One region of the Pseudomonas sp. A genome, then DNA from elsewhere that is predicted to be linked to it. Evidence: predicted binding sites of a transcription regulator. Region 1 holds the regulator's gene; the other holds the start of a gene.

What was found. Region 1 encodes sigma-54, which starts transcription at its own class of promoters, with help from an activator protein. Its sites were predicted from a motif close to ANTGGCATNNANNTTGCTNT; they were not measured.
Region 2: a site for sigma-54 is predicted at 5,037-5,056, ahead of glnA (type I glutamate--ammonia ligase). Genes of this name have one in related genera too.

Annotation. Positions count from the first base shown of each region.
Region 1 covers NZ_CM149873.1:5,579,766-5,589,898, reverse strand. Annotated here, with positions in the region: gene yjgA (ribosome biogenesis factor YjgA) at 1-489, opposite strand, end outside; gene pmbA (metalloprotease PmbA) at 599-1,945, shown strand; gene AC0MAZ_RS24925 (hypothetical protein) at 2,165-2,566, shown strand; gene AC0MAZ_RS24920 (class II fumarate hydratase) at 2,559-3,935, shown strand; gene AC0MAZ_RS24915 (hypothetical protein) at 3,961-4,422, shown strand; gene AC0MAZ_RS24910 (superoxide dismutase) at 4,424-5,041, shown strand; gene AC0MAZ_RS24905 (ZIP family metal transporter) at 5,047-5,940, shown strand; gene AC0MAZ_RS24900 (HPr family phosphocarrier protein) at 6,099-6,371, opposite strand; gene rapZ (RNase adapter RapZ) at 6,392-7,246, opposite strand; gene ptsN (PTS IIA-like nitrogen regulatory protein PtsN) at 7,249-7,713, opposite strand; gene hpf (ribosome hibernation-promoting factor, HPF/YfiA family) at 7,726-8,034, opposite strand; gene AC0MAZ_RS24880 (RNA polymerase factor sigma-54) at 8,113-9,612, opposite strand; gene lptB (LPS export ABC transporter ATP-binding protein) at 9,786-10,133, opposite strand, start outside.
Region 2 covers NZ_CM149873.1:1,212,316-1,222,448, forward strand. Annotated here, with positions in the region: gene AC0MAZ_RS05490 (RHS repeat-associated core domain-containing protein) at 1-489, shown strand, start outside; gene ntrC (nitrogen regulation protein NR(I)) at 620-2,056, opposite strand; gene glnL (nitrogen regulation protein NR(II)) at 2,053-3,138, opposite strand; gene glnA (type I glutamate--ammonia ligase) at 3,533-4,939, opposite strand; gene thiI (tRNA uracil 4-sulfurtransferase ThiI) at 5,431-6,885, shown strand; gene typA (translational GTPase TypA) at 7,013-8,833, shown strand; gene AC0MAZ_RS05520 (YkgJ family cysteine cluster protein) at 9,034-9,438, opposite strand; gene AC0MAZ_RS05525 (glycogen/starch/alpha-glucan phosphorylase) at 9,637-10,133, shown strand, end outside.

The DNA of each region.
Region 1 (10,133 bases):
GCGGATGTACTTGAACACTTTACGCGCAGCCGCAGGCGGCTTGTTCCGCGCCTTCTCGTGCTGGGCATGACGGATCAGCGAGCGCAGGTGCTGGCGATCGGTGTCGGGAAACTCGTTGACGAAGCGTTCGAGGTCCTCGTCGTTACCGTCGATCAGGCGGTCGCGCCAGCGCTCGAGGCCGTGGAAGCGCTCGTTGTACTGGCGGCTGGAGCTGTCGATCTGATCGAGCACGGCATGAATGGCGTCCAGGTCCTGGTCGCGCATCAGCTTGCCGACGAACGACATGTGGCGTTTGCGGGCACCGTGTGCAACGTGCTTGCAGGCCTCGGCCAGCGCCTTGCGCAGCTCGTCGGTCAACGGCAGGCGGGCCAGGGTGTCGGCCTTGAGGGTGGTGAGGCGCTCACCGAGCTCGACCAGCGCATGCAGCTCGCGCTTGATCTGGGTTTTGCTTTTTTCGCCATCGAAGGCGTCGTCGTAAGAATCAACCATGGGGGCAGTCCGCAGGAAATCGCCGCCATGATAACCAGTCGGGGGCCGCTTGTCCGGCCCGGTCGTAGAATGACCCAAGCCGTACGCAGAATTTTCAGTGGAGAGAACCATGAGTGCAGTCCAGAGCGTAGGCCCCAAGGACCTGCCGGCGTTGCAGGAACAGGTCGAGGCGATCGTCGCCGAGGCGCGCCGTCAGGGCGCCAGCGCCTGCGAAGTGGCGGTGTCGCTGGAGCAGGGCCTGTCCACCACGGTGCGTCAGCGCGAAGTCGAGACGGTCGAGTTCAACCGCGACCAGGGCTTCGGCATCACCCTCTACGTTGGCCAGCGCAAGGGTTCGGCCAGCACCTCGGCCAGTGGTCCTGAGGCGATCCGCGAGACCGTCGCGGCAGCCCTGGCAATCGCCAAGCACACCTCCGAGGACGCGTGTTCGGGGCTGGCCGATGCCGCCCTGATGGCCCGCGAGATCCCTGACCTTGACCTGTACCACGACTGGGACATCGAGCCGGAGAAGGCCATCGAGATGGCGCTGGCCTGCGAGGCGGCGGCGTTCGACGCCGACAAGCGCATCCTCAACGCCGATGGCACCACCCTCAATACCCACCAGGGCGTGCGGGTCTATGGCAACAGCCACGGCTTCATCGGCGGCTACGCGTCCACCCGGCACAGCCTGAGCTGCGTGATGATCGCCGAGGCCGACGGGCAGATGCAGCGTGACTACTGGTACGACGTCAATCGCCAGGGCAACCTGCTGGCCGACCCGCGCAGCATCGGCCAGCGCGCCGCGCAACGCGCCGCCAGCCGCCTCGGCGCGCGTCCGGTGCCGACCTGCGAGGTGCCGGTACTGTTCTCGGCGGAGCTTGCCGGCGGCCTGTTCGGCAGCTTCCTGTCGGCGATTTCCGGCGGCAACCTGTACCGCAAGTCGTCGTTCCTCGAAGGCACCCTCGGCCAGCGCCTGTTCCCCACCTGGCTGACCCTCGACGAGCGGCCGCACATCCCGCGCGCGCTGGGCAGCGCGGCATTCGACGGCGACGGCCTGGCCACCTACGCCAAGCCGTTCGTCGACAAGGGCGAGCTGGTGTCCTACATCCTCGGCACCTATTCCGGGCGCAAGCTGAGCCTGCCGAGCACCGCCAACGCCGGGGGCGTGCACAACCTGTACGTCAGCCATGGCGTGGAGGACCAGGCGGCACTGATTCGCCGCATGGGCCGCGGCCTGCTGGTAACCGAGCTGATGGGGCATGGCCTGAACATGGTGACCGGTGACTATTCCCGTGGCGCTGCGGGCTTCTGGGTCGAAAACGGCGAGATCCAGTTCCCGGTCCAGGAAGTGACCATCGCCGGCAACATGAAGGACATGTTCCAGCAGATCGTGGCGATCGGCAGCGATATCGAGACCCGCAGCAATATCCACAGTGGCTCGGTGCTGATCGAGCGGATGACGCTGGCTGGCAGCTGATCGGCGCTCTGTCATCAGCAGGGGAGTAGGGGAGCGTGGGAGCGGGCTTGCCCCGCGATATTCTTACCTGCAATCGCGAGGCAAGCTCGCTCCCACGCTGCCCTGCTCATGCCTTGCAAAGGACCCGGCCATCGCGCCGGGTTTCTTTTGCCCATCGTCTAGCTTGAACTGATTCTATTTCTCACATAATAATGAATATCATTATCCAGCAACCCGGCGATGATGTTCATGAAACCCGTCCTCCACGAACTGCCCTACCTGGAAAACTGGCGCTGGCTCAGCCGGCGCATCCGCTGCGCGCTCGAACCCGACGAGCCGCGTCTGATCGAGCATTACCTGGCCGAAGGGCGCTACCTGGTGTGCTGCACCGAAACCTCGCCCTGGACCGTGGCGCTGACCGCCTTCCGCCTGCTGCTGGATACCGCCAACGATCGCATGCTGCCGTGGCATTGGCGCTGCCTGTGCCTGGACCAGGCCTGGCGGCCCTTGCTCGACCTGCGCAACCTTGATCGCCGCGAACAAAACCTGCGCTGGCAGCCCTACGCGATGCAGCTCGCCAACAGCGTGCTGCTGCCGTCGATTTCTCCCGAAGAACTGATGCAAGGACTTGAAGATGAGTGATACCCGTATCGAGCGTGACAGCATGGGCGAACTGCAGGTGCCGGCCCAGGCCCTGTACGGTGCCCAGACCCAGCGCGCGGTCGACAACTTCCCGGTCAGCGGCAAGCCGATGCCGGCCCAGTTCATCCGCGCCCTGTTGCTGGCCAAGGCGGCGGCGGCCAAGGCCAACGTCGAGCTGTCCCAGCTGAGCGCGGGGCAGGGCGAGGCCATCGTCAAGGCGGTCGAGCAACTGCTGGCCGGCGACTTTATCCAGCATTTCCCGGTGGATGTGTTCCAGACCGGTTCCGGCACCAGCTCGAACATGAACGCCAACGAGGTCATCGCCACCCTGGCCAGTCGCGTGCTGGGCGAGCCGGTCAATGCCAACGACCACGTCAACTGTGGCCAGAGCAGCAACGACATCATCCCCACCACCATCCATGTCAGCGCCGCCCTGGCCCTGCACGAGCAGCTGCTGCCGGCCCTGCGCCACCTCACCCAGGTGATCGAGGCCAAGGCGCTCGAAGTACACAAGCATGTGAAGACCGGCCGAACCCACCTGATGGACGCCATGCCGGTGCGCATGAGCCAGGTGCTCGGCGGCTGGGCCGCGCAGGTCAAGGGCGCCCAGGCGCATATCGAAGCCACGCTGCCGAGCCTGCAGGCGCTGGCCCAGGGCGGCACCGCCGTGGGCACCGGCATCAACGCCCATCCGCAGTTCGCCGCAGGCTTTGCCCGCCAGTTGAGCGGCCTGACCCAGGTCGAATTCACTCCTGGCGAGAACCTGTTCGCCCTGATCGGCTCCCAGGACACCGCCGTGGCCTTGTCCGGGCAGCTCAAGACCGCCGCCGTGGCGCTGATGAAGATCGCCAACGACCTGCGCTGGATGAACTCGGGCCCGCTCGCCGGCCTCGGTGAAATCGAGCTGCAGGGCCTGCAGCCGGGCTCATCGATCATGCCGGGCAAAGTCAATCCGGTGATCCCGGAAGCCACCGCCATGGTCGCCGCCCAGGTGATCGGCAACGATGCCACCATCGCCGTGGCCGGGCAGTCGGGCAACTTCGAGCTCAACGTGATGCTGCCGGTGATTGCCCGCAACCTGCTGGAAAGCATCGAGCTGATGGCCAACGTCAGCCGCCTGCTGGCCGACAAGGCCATCGCCAGCTTCAAGGTCAACGAAACCAAGCTCAAGGAAGCGCTGTCGCGCAACCCGATCCTGGTTACCGCGTTGAACCCGATCATCGGCTACCTCAAGGCCGCCGAGATCGCCAAGACCGCCTACAAAGAGGGCCGCCCGATCATCGACGTGGCGCTGGAGCACTCCGACCTGTCGCGTGATCAGCTCGAGGCGCTGCTGGATCCGGAAAAACTCACCGCCGGCGGCATCTGAGCCCGGGCCGCCCAGGAGACACGTCATGCAGCACTGGAAACGCACCACGCAAGACGCCAACCGCCTGTTCGAGCAGGGCGAGTTGGTCGATGCCCGGGAACACTACCTGCAAGCCCTGGCCCTGGCCCAGGTGCTGTTTGAGCGCTGGCATGACGTCGACGAGGCGGTGGCCGCACTGGTCATCGCCCATCACAACCTGGCCGATCTGCACTTGCGCCTGAACCAGCCGCACGAAAGCGCCGACTACCTGTGCGCGGCACACCAGCGGCTGCTCCAGGCCAGCCAGGATCAGCGCCTGCCCCAGGCCCTGCGCGACGCCGCGTTGCGCCACAGCGGGCGCACCTACACCGAGTTGCTGAGTTTCATCGCCGAATACGGCCAATACCCGCGTACCGAGCGCCTGCTCAGCCGACAGGCCCCGGTGGCCAGCGAGCTGGTCGCGCATACGGATATCACTGATCGCACACCTGCCTACGGAATCCACTGACATGCCGCATACCTTGCCTGCGTTGCCCTATGCCTACGATGCGCTGGAACCGCACATCGACACCCAGACCATGGAGATCCACCACAGTAAGCATCACCAGACCTACATCAACAACCTCAACGGCGCCATCGAGGGCACCGAGTGGGCCGAATGGCCGGTGGAACAACTGGTGGGCGCGGTCAAGCAACTGCCCGAGAAGCTCCAGGGCGCGGTGATCAACCAGGGCGGTGGGCATGCCAACCACACCCTGTTCTGGACCGTCATGTCGCCCAAGGGCGGCGGCCAGCCGGCAGGGCAGGTGGCCAGGGCCATCGACGCGCAGCTTGGCGGCTTCGAGGCGTTCAAGGAGGCCTTTACCAAGGCCGCGCTGACCCGCTTCGGCAGCGGCTGGGCCTGGTTGAGCGTCACCCCGCAGAACACTCTGGTAGTTGAGAGCAGCGGCAACCAGGACAGCCCGCTGATGCACGGCAACACGCCGATCCTCGGTCTGGACGTGTGGGAGCACGCCTACTACCTGAAGTACCAGAACCGTCGTCCGGAATACATTGGCGCCTTCTACAACGTGGTCGACTGGGCCGAAGTGGAACGTCGCTACCTTGAAGCCCTGAAACGAGTCTGACCGGTATGCGCTCCGAGGTGATGTCTGTCAGCAGTGTGCGCCTGTTCCGCCTGGCGCTTGGGACCTTGCTGTTGCTGGTCGGCACCGCGTTGCTGGTGGCGCGGGGCATCGCCTGGCTGGACCTGGAACCGCGCATGTTGCGTGCCCTTGAGGGCGGCGCATTGTGCGCGCTGGGGACGGCGTTGGGCGCGGTACCGGTATTGGTGATCCGCAACATGCCGGTGGCCGTGGCCGACACCTTGCTCGGCTTCGGCGCCGGGGTGATGCTGGCGGCCACCGCGTTCTCGCTGATCATTCCCGGGCTGGATGCGGCCCAATCCATCGGCTTCAGCCCATGGGGCGCCGGTGGGGTGATCAGCAGCGGCCTGCTGTTCGGCGCGTTGTGCCTGTTCCTGGTCGATCTCAAGGTCTCCGGCGCTTCGCCAGAGGCCCTGGTCGGCAGCGATCAGCAACCGGTGATCGCTGCACGGATCTGGTTGTTTGTCATCGCCATCATTGCCCACAACATTCCCGAAGGCATGGCCATCGGCGTGTCCGCCGGCGGTGGCATGCCCGATGCCGACAGTCTGGCCATGGGCATCGCGCTGCAGGATGTGCCGGAGGGCCTGGTGATCGCCCTGGTGCTGGCTGGGGCGGGCATGTCGCGGTTCAAGGCGTTCCTGATCGGCGCGGCGTCCGGGCTGGTCGAGCCACTGGCCGCGGTGATCTGCGCCTGGCTGGTGAACATCGCCGAACTGCTGCTGCCGCTGGGCCTGGCCTGCGCGGCGGGGGCAATGCTGCTGGTGGTGACCCAGGAGATCATTCCCGAATCGCGCAGCAACGGGCATCACCGCCTGGCGAGCCTGGGGCTGTGTGTCGGGTTCTGCCTGATGATGGTGATGGACACGGCGCTGTCCTGAGCCCGGCACGGTCCCTGTAGGAGCGGCCTTGTGCCGCGAAAGGGCTGCATGGCAGCCCCTGGTTTTCAGCAACATTGCTGCATTGCCGGGGCTGCTACGCAGCCCTTTCGCGGCACAAGGCCGCTCCTACACGAAGCGTGCGCAGTCGCTAGCGGCGCTTACTCGCCTTCGTCGAAGAAATTGTTGATCAACGCGACCAGTGCATCCATGGCCTCACCGTCCTGCTCGCCCTCGGTGTGCAGGTGCACCGGCGTGCCCTTGCCCGCGGCGAGCATCATCACCGCCATGATGCTCTTGCCGTCCACCAGCTTGTCCGGCGCGCGACCGACCCGTACCTGGCAAGGGAAGCGACCGGCCACGCCGACGAACTTGGCGGCCGCCCGCGCATGCAGGCCCAGCTTGTTGATGATGGTGATTTCGCGGGCGGGCATCGTGGGGCGGATCCTGTGGGCTATAGGTCGCGGTGGCGGACCTGGACGTTTTTCAGGGATTGCTGGAGCAGTTGGCCAAGCCGTTCAGTGATGTACACCGAGCGGTGGTGGCCGCCGGTACAGCCGATGGCGATGGTGACATAGGCGCGGTTGCTGGCGGCGAAGCGCGGCAGCCACTTGAGCAGGTAACCGGAGATGTCCTGGAACATTTCCTCGACGTCCGGCTGGGCGGCCAGGTAATCGATCACCGGCTGTTCGAGGCCGGAATGCTCGCGAAGTTCCGGCTTCCAGTATGGATTGGGCAGGCAGCGCACATCGAACACCACATCGGCGTCCACCGGCATGCCGCGCTTGAAGCCGAACGACTCGACCAGGAACGCGGTGCCTGGCTCGGGCTGGTTGAGCAGGCGCAGCTTGATCGAATCGCGCAGCTGGTAGAGGTTCAGATTGGTGGTGTCGATCTTCAGGTCGGCGAGGTCGGCGATCGGCCCGAGCAGCTCGCTTTCCACGCGGATCGCCTCGGCCAGCGAGCGGCTGTCGTTGGTCAGCGGATGGCGGCGGCGGGTTTCCGAGAAGCGCTTGAGCAGGGTGTCTTCGTCGGCGTCCAGGTACAGCACGTCGCACTGGATATGCCGCGAACGTGCCTCATCCAGCAGTTCGGGGAAGCGCGACAGGTGGCTGGGGAGGTTGCGCGCATCGATGGATACCGCGACCTTCGGTTGCAGCAACTCGGTGTTGATCAGCGCGTTTTCCGCCAACTGCGGCAACAACCCGGCAGGCAGGTTGTCGATGCAGTAGTAGCCGTTGTCTTCCAGCACGTCTAGGGCGGTACTCTTGCCGGAGCCGGAGCGGCCGCTGACGATGATCAGGCGCATGTTCAGTGCTCGTTCTGTACGTCCAGGACGACCTGGTAAAGGGTCTCGCTGCTGTCGGCGGCACGCAGGCGATCGCGGACCTCCTTGCGATCGAGCATGCTTGCGATCTGGCGCAGCAGTTCAAGGTGGGCATCGGTGGCGGCTTCCGGGACCAGCAGGACGAACAGCAGGTCGACCGGGGCGCCATCGATGGCATCGTAATCGATGGGGGCATCCAGGTGCAGCAGGGCGCTCACTGGCGCGGTGCAGCCCACAAGCCGGCAGTGGGGAATGGCGATGCCATTGCCAAAACCGGTGGAGCCCAGCTTTTCCCGAGCGATGAGCTTGTCGAAGACGTCTTGCATCTCCAGCTCGGGTACTTGCTCGGCGATCAGGTTGGCGACCTTTTCCAGGGCGCGCTTTTTACTGCCGCCCGGCACGTTCACGAGGGAACGGCCGGGGGTCAGGATGGTTTCAAGTCGGATCATGGATGAGGGGGATCAGCGGGCGGCTGCGCCTTGCAGCAGGCTTTGCTGTTTTTCCTTGTGTTTTTTCAGTTGGCGATCAAGTTTGTCTGCCAGGGCGTCGATCGCCGCATACATGTCTTGATGTTCGGCGTTGGCGACGACTTCGCCACCGGGAATCTGGAGTGTGGCTTCCACCTTCTGCTGCAGCTTCTCGACCTTCATGATCACCGTCGCATTGGTGATCTTGTCGAAATGACCCTCCACGCGGGCGAGCTTTTCGAGCACGTAATCGCGCAGTGGTTGGGTGACTTCTACATGCTGTCCACTGATGTTGACTTGCATACAGCTTCTCCTTTGTTGCCCGTGCATAAAGAGGCAGGTATTGCACCTGCCACTGAAACGCTGTGGCACATCCCGGGGCTACATCAGTCGCTTGCGCTCGCTCGACGGGGCGATGCCCAACGATTCGCGGTACTTGGCGACGGTGCGACGGGCTACCTGGATGCCTTGTGCCTCCAGTAAACCAGCGATCTTGCTGTCACTCAATGGCTTTTTCTGATTTTCCGCCGCCACCAGTTTCTTGATGATCGCGCGGATCGCCGTGGACGAGCATTCGCCGCCTTCGGCGGTGCTCACGTGGCTGGAGAAAAAGTATTTCAGTTCGTAGATGCCGCGCGGGGTGTGCATGTATTTTTGCGTGGTCACCCGGGAAATGGTCGACTCGTGCATGCCCACCGCCTCGGCGATATCGTGCAGCACCAGCGGCTTCATGGCCTCGTCGCCGTGGTCGAGGAAGCCGCGCTGGTGCTCGACGATCTGCGTCGCCACCTTCATCAGCGTCTCGTTGCGGCTCTGCAGGCTCTTGATGAACCAGCGCGCTTCCTGCAACTGGTTGCGCATGAAGGTGTTGTCGGCGCTGGTGTCGGCGCGGCGGACGAAGCCGGCGTACTGCGGGTTGACCCGCAGGCGCGGTACCGCTTCCTGGTTGAGCTCGACCAGCCAGCGCTCGCTGTCCTTGCGCACGATGACGTCAGGCACGACGTACTCGGGCTCGCTGGACTCGATCTGCGAGCCGGGGCGCGGGTTGAGGGTCTGCACCAGTTCGATGACCTGGCGCAGTTCGTCTTCCTTGAGCTTCATGCGGCGCATCAGCTGGCTGTAGTCGCGGCTGCCGAGCAGATCGATGAAGTCGGTGACCAAGCGCTGGGCCTCACTCATCCACGGTGTCGAGGCCGGCAGCTGGCGCAGTTGCAGCAGCAGGCATTCGCCCAGGGAACGGGCGCCAATGCCGGCAGGTTCGAACTGCTGGATGCGGTGCAGCACCGCCTCGACCTCGTCCAGCTCGATGTCGAGCTCCGGATCGAAGCCTGCGCAGATCTCCTCGAGGGTGTCTTCCAGGTAGCCCTGGCTGTTGATGCTGTCGATCAGGGTAACGGCGATCAGGCGGTCGGTGTCGGACATCGGCGCCAGGTTGAGCTGCCACAGCAGGTGGCTCTGCAGACTCTCGCCGACCGAGGTGCGGGTGGTGAAGTCCCACTCGTCGTCATCGTTGCTCGGCAGGCTGCTGGCGCTGGTCTGGTAGATGTCTTCCCAGGCGGTGTCGACCGGCAGTTCGTTGGGGATGCGCTCGGCCCATTCGCCGTCTTCGAGGTTTTCCGCGGTGCTGCTGGTACTGGTTTCCTGGAAACTGTTGTCCTGGACTTCGGCGGTCGGCTTGTTCTCGGCGTTGTCCGCCATCGGATCGCTGTTGTCGAAGTCCTCGCCGTCTTCCTGACGTTCGAGCATCGGATTGGACTCCAGCGCTTCCTGGATTTCCTGCTGGAGGTCCAGGGTGGAGAGCTGAAGCAGACGGATGGCCTGTTGCAACTGCGGGGTCATCGTCAGTTGCTGGCCCATTTTTAGGACGAGCGATGGTTTCATGGCTGGGGCTTGATACCTTGTTGCCGGCGCGCATGCGCCATCCACTACACGGAGGGCGCCTGGGCGCCGATTTTAAGCAAGTTGTATGCCTGAAATTGCAGCGTTTGCCTAGAGCACTGTAACAACTTAAGCCTCGAACAGGCGCTTGCGCCAGTGCTCCGGGCAGGCCGGGGTCAGAGTCGGAACTCGTGCCCCAGGTACACTTCCTTGACCAGCTGGTTGGCCAGGATGGTCTCGGCGTCGCCTTCGGCGATCAGCTGGCCATCGTTGACGATGTAGGCGGTCTCGCAGATGTCCAGGGTCTCGCGAACGTTGTGGTCGGTGATCAGTACGCCGATGCCCTTGTTCTTGAGGTGGTGGATGATCTGCTTGATGTCGCCCACGGAGATCGGGTCGACACCGGCAAAGGGTTCGTCCAGCAGGATGAACTTGGGCGCGGTGGCCAGGGCGCGGGCGATCTCGACGCGGCGGCGTTCACCGCCGGAGAGGCTCATGCCGAGGTTGTCGCGGATGTGGCTGAT
Region 2 (10,133 bases), 1.5 Mb from region 1:
AATATCAAGCTCAGAAAGAGTATAAAAGCGCAGAAAGCTACTTCCAACGACCCTGCCGTCCTGAATACTGTGGAGCCCACCAGAACACGTATTTTGCAGGAGAAGATAGCAATAGGCTTGGCCGGTGGGGCCACTGCGAGTGCCGTGGCTACTTTGAGTGGTGTGCCTTTGGCGGCACCGGTAGGAATTGTCCTTGCAGGTGGATCTTTTGGCGCCTGGGCTCTGGATAAGGTGGCAGCTCGGCGTGAAAATAAGCGACGTGAAAACCCATTGAATTTCCTGGGGCGCTCGGCAGGGACCCGCGAGAACCAGATCATTGGCGCGTTCAAGGTTGTGCAGCGTTCTATTAACGATGATCTTGAACGCATGCAGGCTCAAAGGCGAACTCTTTGGGGACCAATCCACCAGGAAATGCGGAGTAAGGTCGTAATGGGTTCTGACTACGATGTACTTCTGGACGTCGTTAACGAGACGAGGGAAAAGAATTGACAGCCCAGTCTCACTCGTATGTTTGATTTGCTGTGGTGGTGAGGCGGTGTGCCAGGTGGTGCTGGGCTACAGAAGCCAAGAGTGAAGATCATGCCAGGCCCTTCATACGGGCCTGGCGTACACATGCCCGTCAGTGATCTTCATTGTCGTCCTCTTCCCCTCCATCCACCTTCATCCCCAATTCCTTGATCTTGCGCGTCAAGGTATTACGCCCCCACCCCAGCAACAAGGCCGCATCACGACGCCGCCCGGCCGTATGCTTGAGCGCGGTCTCGATCATGATCCGCTCGAAGCTCGGCACAGCGCTGTCGAGCAAACTTGACTGGCCGCGGGCCAGGGCCTGGTCAGCCCACTGACGCAAGGCCTGCTCCCAGTTGGTCACCGGCGCGGCGTCCTGGGGCAGGTTGAGCAGTTCCGGCGGCAGGTCGCCGACCAGCACTTCGCGGCTGGAGGCCATCACCGTGATCCAGCGGCAGGTGTTCTCCAGCTGGCGCACGTTGCCCGGCCACGGCAGGTTGCGGATGAACTCCTCGGTCTCGGGCTTGAGCAGCTTGGGCTCCACCGCCAGCTCCTGGGCAGCGCGGCCGAGGAAGTGGCGGGCCAGGGCCGGGATGTCCTCGCGCCGATCCGCCAGGCGCGGGATATGGATGCGGATCACGTTGAGGCGGTGGAACAGGTCTTCACGGAACTTGCCGGCCTGCACCAGCGACTCGAGGTTCTGGTGGGTGGCGGCGATGATGCGCACATCCACCTTCACCGGCACATGGCCGCCGACCCGGTAGAACTCGCCATCGGCCAGCACCCGCAGCAGGCGGGTCTGGGTGTCGGCGGGCATGTCGCCGATCTCGTCGAGGAACAGCGTGCCGCCGTCGGCCTGCTCGAAACGGCCGCGACGCAGGTTGGCGGCGCCGGTGAAGGCGCCTTTCTCATGGCCGAACAGCTCGGATTCCATCAGGTCCTTGGGGATCGCCGCCATGTTCAGGGCGATGAACGGCGACGCCGCACGCGGGCTGTGGCGGTGCAAGGCGTGGGCCACCAGCTCTTTACCCGTGCCGGACTCACCGTTGATCAGCACGGTGATATTGGAGTGGCTGAGGCGACCGATGGCGCGGAATACCTCCTGCATCGCCGGCGCCTCGCCGATGATCTCGGGCGTGCGGGCCAGCGCCTGGGGCACTTCCAGGGCTTGCTGCTCCTGGGCATGCTGGTTGGCGCGCTTGACCAGCGACACCGCCTCGTCGACATCGAACGGCTTGGGCAGGTACTCGAAGGCGCCGCCCTGGTACGAGGCCACGGCGCTGTCCAGGTCGGAGTGAGCGGTCATGATGATCACCGGCAACCCCGGGTGCTGCTCGCGGATCTGGGCCAGCAGGTCGAGGCCGCTGGCGCCCGGCATGCGGATGTCCGAGATGATCACGTCCGGCTGCTGGCGGGCCAGGCGGCCCATGACGCCGTCGGCGCTGTCGAAGCTCTGGGTGGTCATGCCTTCCTGCTGCAGGGCCTTTTCCAGGACCCAGCGGATGGAACGATCATCATCGACGATCCAGACGGTTTCACTTCGGCTCATGGGGCGGTGGCTCCTTGTTCCAGGGGCAGGTAGATCGAGAAGGTGGTGTGGCCGGGGTGGCTTTCGCACTCGATCAGGCCCTGGTGCTGGCTGATGATGTTCTGGGTGATGGCCAGGCCCAGCCCGGTACCGTCCGGACGGCCGCTGACCATGGGATAGAAGAGGGTGTCCTGCAGTTCCGCTGGGATGCCGGGGCCGTTGTCGACGATCTCGATCCTGGCGACCAGGCGGTGGCGCACATGGCCGATGGTGAACTGGCGCACGGCGCGGCTGCGCAGGGTGATGCGGCCCAGGCGCAGCTCGTTCTGCCCGCCGATGGCCTGCATGGCGTTGCGCACGATGTTGAGCACGGCCTGGATCATCTGCTCACGGTCGATCAGCACGTCCGGCAGGCTCGGGTCATAGTCGCGCACCAAGGTGATGCAGCCCTGGCTCTCGGCCTCGACCAGGCTGCACACGCGCTCGAGCACTTCGTGGATGTTGGTCATGGCCAACGACGGCAGCTTGTTCGAGCCGAGCATGCGGTCGACCAGGTTACGCAGACGGTCGGCTTCCTCGATGATCACGTTGGTGTAGTCGCGCAGGCTTTCTTCCGGCAGTTCACGGGCCAGCAACTGGGCCGCGCCACGAATGCCGCCGAGAGGGTTCTTGATCTCGTGGGCCAGGCCGCGCACCAGCATCTTGGTGGTCTCCTGCTTGCTCAGCTGGGCCTCTTCCTTGGTGATGCGCAGCAGCCGGTCGCGAGGATGCACCTCCAGCAACAGCAGGGTCTGGCCCAGATGCAGGATGGGGGTCACGGCATAGTCGACGGTGATGGTCTGGCCGGTCAGCGAGGTCAGCTGCGCTTCACGCTTGGTGAACGGGTGCGCCTGCTCGACCGCCTGGCGCAGTGAATTGAGCGCCTCGGTCGATTCGGTGAACAGCTCGCTGATGAACTGCCCGTGGCTGCGCTGGCCGCTGACGGCCAGCAGCATCTCCGCCGCCGGGTTCATGTACTCCAGGCGCAGTTCGGCATTGAGCAGCAGCGTGGCCGTGGTCAGGTTGTCCAGAAGCAGACGGTGCTGTGCATCGCTGATGGTCATGGGGCGTCGTTGACCTCTTTTGGCACATGGGCTGGCGCGGGTGGTGCGCTTGGTACCGTGAAAATGCAAGAAACAAACCAAGGCTCCGAAAAGAAGCGAGAAACCCGGATAAACACCTGTTATTGCGCAAATTCGGAACAGAAAGTCCAGGTTAAACGTTTCACTTGAACCATATTGGGGGGCATCACGGGGCATGCCCGAAAATAGTGCACCAATATAGAGCATAGCCCGGAGGGTGAGGTTTTGATTTTGGCTGGGAGCCAATGGCCTCCGCGCGGGTGAGCCCGCTCCCACAGAGGGCGTGCGGTTTGCCCGCGAGGGATTCGATACGGAAATGAAAACGGCCTCCCGAGGGAGGCCGTCCTGATGTCATCGACGCGGGGCGCCGATCAGATCAGCAGCTGTAGTACAGCTCGTATTCCAGCGGGTGTACGAAGGTGCGGACCTTGATCTCTTCTTCGCTCTTCAGTTCGATGAAGGCATCGATGAAGTCGTCGGAGAACACGCCGCCCTTGGTCAGGAACGCACGGCCCTTGTCCAGCTCTTCCAGGGCTTCCTTCAGGCTGCCGCACACCTGCGGGATGTCCTTCGCCTCTTCAGGCGGCAGGTCGTACAGGTTCTTGTCGGCGGCATCGCCTGGGTGGATCTTGTTCTGGATGCCGTCCAGGCCGGCCATCAGCAAGGCCGCGAAGGCCAGGTACGGGTTGGCCGATGGGTCCGGGAAGCGTGCTTCGATACGGCGGGCTTTCGGGCTGCCGACGTAAGGAATACGGATCGAGGCGGAACGGTTGCGCGCCGAGTAGGCCAGCATCACCGGGGCTTCGAAACCTGGGACCAGACGCTTGTAGGAGTTGGTCGACGGGTTGGTGAAGCCGTTCAGGGCCTTGCCGTGCTTGATGATGCCGCCGATGAAGTACAGGGCGGTATCGGACAGGCCGGCATAGCCTTCGCCGGAGAAGGTGTTCTTGCCGTCTTTCCAGATCGACATGTGCACGTGCATGCCCGAGCCGTTGTCGCCGTACAGAGGCTTGGGCATGAAGGTGGCGGTACGGCCGTAAGCGTCGGCAACGTTGTGCACGACGTACTTCAGGGCCTGTACTTCGTCAGCTTTCTTCACCAGGGTGTTGAACTTGACGCCGATCTCGTTCTGGCCGGCGGTCGCCACTTCGTGGTGGTGGACTTCGACGGTCTGGCCCATTTCTTCCAGGGCGTTGCACATGGCGGTGCGGATTTCGTGGTCGTGGTCGAACGGCGGAACCGGGAAGTAACCGCCTTTCACGCCCGGACGGTGGCCTTTGTTGCCGCCTTCGACGTCAGCGCCGGTCATCCACGAGCCTTGCTCGGAGAAGATCTTGAACATCGAGCCGGAAATGTCCGACTGGAACTTCACTTCGTCGAAGATGAAGAACTCAGGCTCGGGGCCGGCGAACACGGTGTCACCGATGCCGGTGCTCTTCAGGTACTCTTCGGCGCGCTTGGCGATGCCGCGCGGGTCGCGATCGTAGCCCTGCATGCTCGACGGATCGACGATATCGCAGGTGATGATCAGGGTCGGCTCTTCGGTGAACGGGTCCAGCACGGCGGTGTCGTCGACCGGCATCAGGATCATGTCGGAGGCTTCGATGCCTTTCCAGCCAGCGATGGAGGAACCGTCGAACATCTTGCCGACTTCGAAGAAGTCTTCGTCCAGGCCATCGCGCGCCGGCATGGTCACGTGATGCTGAACGCCCTTGGTGTCCGTGAAACGCAGATCAATCCACTTGACGTCATGATCTTTGATGAGTTGAACCGACTTCGACATGTTGTCCTCCGGATGGTCTAGGGCGCAGTTGGCCGCTGCCCTGGAAAAAGGGTGTCGCTGGGCGCGGATAGTCGGCCAAGCGTACCTGCCTCACAAGGGAGCAAATTGCATGCCAGTGCCCAAAAATGGCGAGGGCGGGATGAAAGGGGGCGTTGGCGGGCATTTGCGAGGTTGTGGGATGGAAAGAATGCACCCTTAAAAGGCACTTTTTGAATGTTAAGCACTATTTTGGTGCACGCCTGAGGCCTTGTGCTGCTTTCGGGGGCCCTTTCGCGGGCAAGCCCGCTCCCACAGGATCTTCACTGGCTTCAATGATTGTGCGATCCCTGTGGGAGCGGGTTTACCCGCGAAAGGGCCGGTACAGGTGCTGCACAAGCCCCCTGCTGCATTCATCGCAAAGCTTCTGATCAAAAGTTGCTCAAACCTTGAGCGATTTCCGCTATAATTCGCGCCCCCTATTTTCGGCAGGCCCTGCGCGCGCTGTTAAACCAATGAAACTTATCGTCAAAGTCTTCCCAGAGATCACCATCAAGAGCCGGCCGGTGCGCAAGCGCTTCATCCGCCAGCTCGCCAAGAACATCCGCAACGTGCTCAAGGATCTGGATCCCGAGCTCGCGGTTGATGGTGTCTGGGACAACCTCGAGGTGGTGACCCGCGTCGAGGACGAGAAGATCCAGCGCGAGATGATCGAGCGCCTGTCCTGCACCCCGGGTATCACCCACTTCCTGCAGGTCGAGGAATACCCGCTGGGCGACTTCGACGACATCGTCGCCAAGTGCAAGCACCACTTCGGCCACCTGCTGGCCGGTAAGTACTTCGCCGTGCGCTGCAAACGCGGTGGTCACCACGACTTCACCTCGATGGACGTCGACCGCTACGTCGGCAGCCAGCTGCGCCAGCAGTGCGGCGCCGCCGGCATCGAGCTGAAGAAGCCAGAGGTGCTGGTGCGCATCGAGATCCGCGACCAGCGCCTGTACGTGATCCACAACCAGCACAACGGCATCGGTGGTTATCCGCTGGGTGCCCTGGAGCAGACCCTGGTGCTGATGTCCGGTGGCTTCGACTCCACCGTGGCGGCCTATCAGATGATGCGCCGCGGCCTGATGACCCACTTCTGCTTCTTCAACCTCGGCGGTCGCGCTCACGAACTGGGTGTGATGGAAGTGGCCCACTTCCTGTGGAAGAAGTACGGCAGCAGCCAGCGCGTGCTGTTCATCAGCGTGCCGTTCGAGGAAGTGGTCGGCGAGATCCTCAACAAGGTCGACAACAGCTACATGGGCGTCACGCTCAAGCGCATGATGCTGCGCGCGGCTGCGCGCATGGCCGACCGCCTGCAGATCGACGCCCTGGTGACCGGCGAGGCGATTTCCCAAGTGTCCAGCCAGACATTGCCGAACCTGTCGATCATCGACTCGGCCACCGACAAGCTGGTGCTGCGCCCGCTGCTGGCCAGCCACAAGCAGGACATCATCGACCAGGCTACCGAGATCGGCACCGCCGATTTCGCCAAGCACATGCCCGAGTACTGCGGCGTGATCTCGGTGAACCCGACCACCCATGCCAAGCGTCACCGCATGGAGCACGAAGAGAAGCAATTCGAGATGGAAGTGCTGGAGCGTGCCCTGGAGCGCGCCAGGTTCATTTCCATCGACCACGTGATCGATGAACTGGGCAAGGACATCGAAGTCGAGGAAGTGGCCGAGGCGCTGCCAGGCCAGATCGTCATCGACATTCGTCACCCTGATGCCCAGGAAGACGAACCCCTGGCGCTGGATGGTATCGAAGTCCAAGCCATGCCGTTCTATGCGATCAACAGCAAGTTCAAGCATCTGGATCCCACGCGCCAGTACTTGCTGTATTGCGACAAGGGTGTGATGAGCCGTCTGCACGCACACCACCTGCTCAGTGAGGGACATGCCAATGTGCGTGTTTATCGTCCGACATAAGACGCCAGGGCTGTATGGCGGCAGCATCCGCCATCGCCCTCCCGACCGCCGGGCCCGCTGAGCCTTAAACAGTACATATTGGCCGCCTACACTGGCGGCAACCGAATCCTCTGATCGAGATACAGTTGTGATCGAAAATCTGCGTAACATCGCCATCATCGCCCACGTTGACCATGGTAAAACCACCCTGGTCGACAAACTCCTGCGCCAGTCCGGCACCCTGGAGCGTAACGAGCTCAACGACGAGCGCGTCATGGACTCCAACGACCAGGAAAAAGAGCGCGGCATTACCATTCTGGCGAAAAACACCGCCATCAACTGGAACGGCTACCACATCAACATCGTCGACACCCCCGGCCACGCCGACTTCGGTGGCGAGGTTGAGCGTGTAATGTCGATGGTCGACTCCGTGCTGCTGCTGGTCGACGCGCAAGACGGCCCGATGCCGCAAACCCGCTTCGTGACCAAGAAGGCCTTCGAAGCCGGCCTGAAGCCGATCGTCGTGATCAACAAGGTCGACCGTCCGGGCGCGCGTCCTGACTGGGTTCTGGACCAGATCTTCGACCTGTTCGACAACCTCGGCGCCACCGACGAACAGCTGGACTTCAAAGTCGTCTACGCCTCGGCCCTGAACGGCATCGCCGGCCTGGACCACACCGCCATGGGCGAAGACATGACCGCCCTGTACCAGTCGATCGTCGACAACGTACCGGCGCCGGATGTTGACCGTGAAGGCTCGTTCCAGATGCAGATCTCCGCACTGGACTACAACAGCTTCCTCGGCGTTATCGGTGTTGGCCGTATCGCCCGCGGTCGCGTCAAGCCGAACACCCCGGTTGTCGCCATCGACACCAACGGCAAGAAGCGTAACGGCCGTATCCTGAAACTGATGGGTCACCACGGTCTGCACCGTGTGGACGTCGAAGAAGCCCAGGCTGGCGACATCGTCTGCATCAGCGGTTTCGACGAGCTGTTCATCTCCGACACCCTGTGCGCCCCGGATGCGGTAGAAGCGATGAAGCCGCTGACCGTTGACGAGCCAACTGTTTCGATGACCTTCCAGGTCAACGACTCGCCGTTCTGCGGTAAAGAAGGCAAGTTCGTCACCAGCCGTAACATCAAGGACCGTCTGGACAAGGAGCTGCTGTACAACGTTGCCCTGCGCGTTCAGGAAACCGATTCCCCTGACAAGTTCAAGGTATCGGGCCGTGGTGAGCTGCACCTGTCGGTACTGATCGAAACCATGCGCCGTGAAGGCTTCGAGATGGCCGTAGGCCGTCCTGAAGTGATCATCCGCGAAGTCGACGGCGTCAAGCAGGAGCCGTTCGAGAACGTCACCATCGACATCCCTGAGGAATCCCAGGGCAAGGTCATGGAAGAGATGGGCCTGCGTAAAGGCGACCTGACCAACATGGTTCCGGATGGCAAGGGCCGTGTGCGCCTGGAATACAACATTCCAGCCCGTGGTCTGATCGGTTTCCGTAACCAGTTCCTGACCCTGACCAACGGTGCAGGCATCCTGACCTCGATCTTCGATCGCTACGACACCATGAAGTCGGGCCAGATGTCCGGCCGCCTGAACGGTGTCCTGGTTTCGGTCGAGACCGGCAAGGCCCTGACCTACTCGCTGGAAACCCTGCAGGCTCGCGGCAAGCTGTTCGTTGAGCACGGCCAGGAGATCTACAACGGTCAGATCATCGGCCTGAACAGCCGTGACAACGACCTGGGCGTGAACCCGACCAAAGGCAAGAAGCTCGACAACATGCGTGCTTCGGGCAAGGACGAAGTCATCGCCCTGGTTCCGCCGGTTCGCCACACCCTCGAGCAGGCCCTGGAATTCATCCAGGACGACGAGCTGTGCGAAGTCACGCCGAAGTCGATCCGTCTGCGCAAGAAGATCCTCGACGAAGGCGAGCGTACCCGCGCTGCCAAGAAAGCCAAGAACTGAGTCATTAGTTCAGGCTGAATGAAAACGCCCCCGGTCGAAAGGCCGGGGGCGTTTTTGTTTGCCTTCAGAATTCAGGGGCCGCTTTGCGGCCCTTTCGCGGCACAAGGCCGCTCCTACAGGAGATCGCGGTCCCCTGTAGGAGCGGCCTTGTGCCGCGATGGGCTGCAAAGCAGCCCCAGAATTTCAAAGGTAAAGCAGGATCAGCGGGTAGCCACCTTGGGCTTGTACGCACAATACCCCGGCCGCGGCCCGATCTTCGGGTGATTGCGGCAGGTGTCCGGGCGCTTGTCATAAATGGTGCACAGCCGGCTCTTGCGGTCCAGATACATGCAGTCGTCGTTGCTCATCCGGGTCAGGGTGAAGATCCCCGACTTCTGGTTGAAACGCTCGATGATGCCTTCCTTCTGCAGGCGTTTGGCCACGTTTTTCGGGGGTTCGTCTTTTTCGAACTCGTCCACCACGCCGATGCGGATCAGATCCTTGATCTTCACCTCCACCGGCAGGGTGCAGCAGGTCGAGTGGCAGCCACCGCACATGTGGCTGGCATAGCGCTGCCAGGTCTCCAGGCGGTCGACTTCGGCGGCGGCGATCAGGGTCGGTTTCATGGTTGCGGTTTTATTCTTGCAAGGGAAATCACGGTTTTGGGGCGCGCGATGATACCGGAGTTGTTCAATTTGTGAACAACCTTTTGCCGGTTTCGCCAGCGGTGGATGAAAACCGCGAACCGTCGCTGTCGCTCCGTGTCAGAGCGTCTAGGCTGAACAATCTCCCTGCGCTTTCGCCCATTTGCCCGAGGATGCCTCATGTCCCAGGAAACCGAAGCCCGTGACGAAAAGGACCATAGTGCAGAGGTGGCGGCCTTTCGCGCCGCCGTGCTGGCCAAGCTGACCTACGCGGTCGGCAAGGACCCGGAACACGCTTTCGACCACGACTGGTTCGAGGCCATCGCCCTGGCCGCCCGCGACCACATGGTCGATCACTGGATGGACCATACCCGGCGGGCCTACCGACGCAGCCAGAAGCGTGTCTATTACCTCTCCCTCGAATTCCTCATCGGCCGCTTGCTGTACGACAGCCTGAGCAACCTCGGCTACCTGGAGATCGCCCGTGAGGCGTTGCAGGGGTTGGACGTGGACCTTGAGCGCATCCGCCTGCTCGAGCCCGATGCGGCGCTGGGCAATGGCGGCCTCGGGCGCCTGGCGGCGTGCTTCATGGAGAGCATGTCGACTTTGGGCATCGCCGCCCATGGTTACGGCATCCGCTACGAGCATGGCCTGTTCCGCCAGGCGGTAGTCGATGG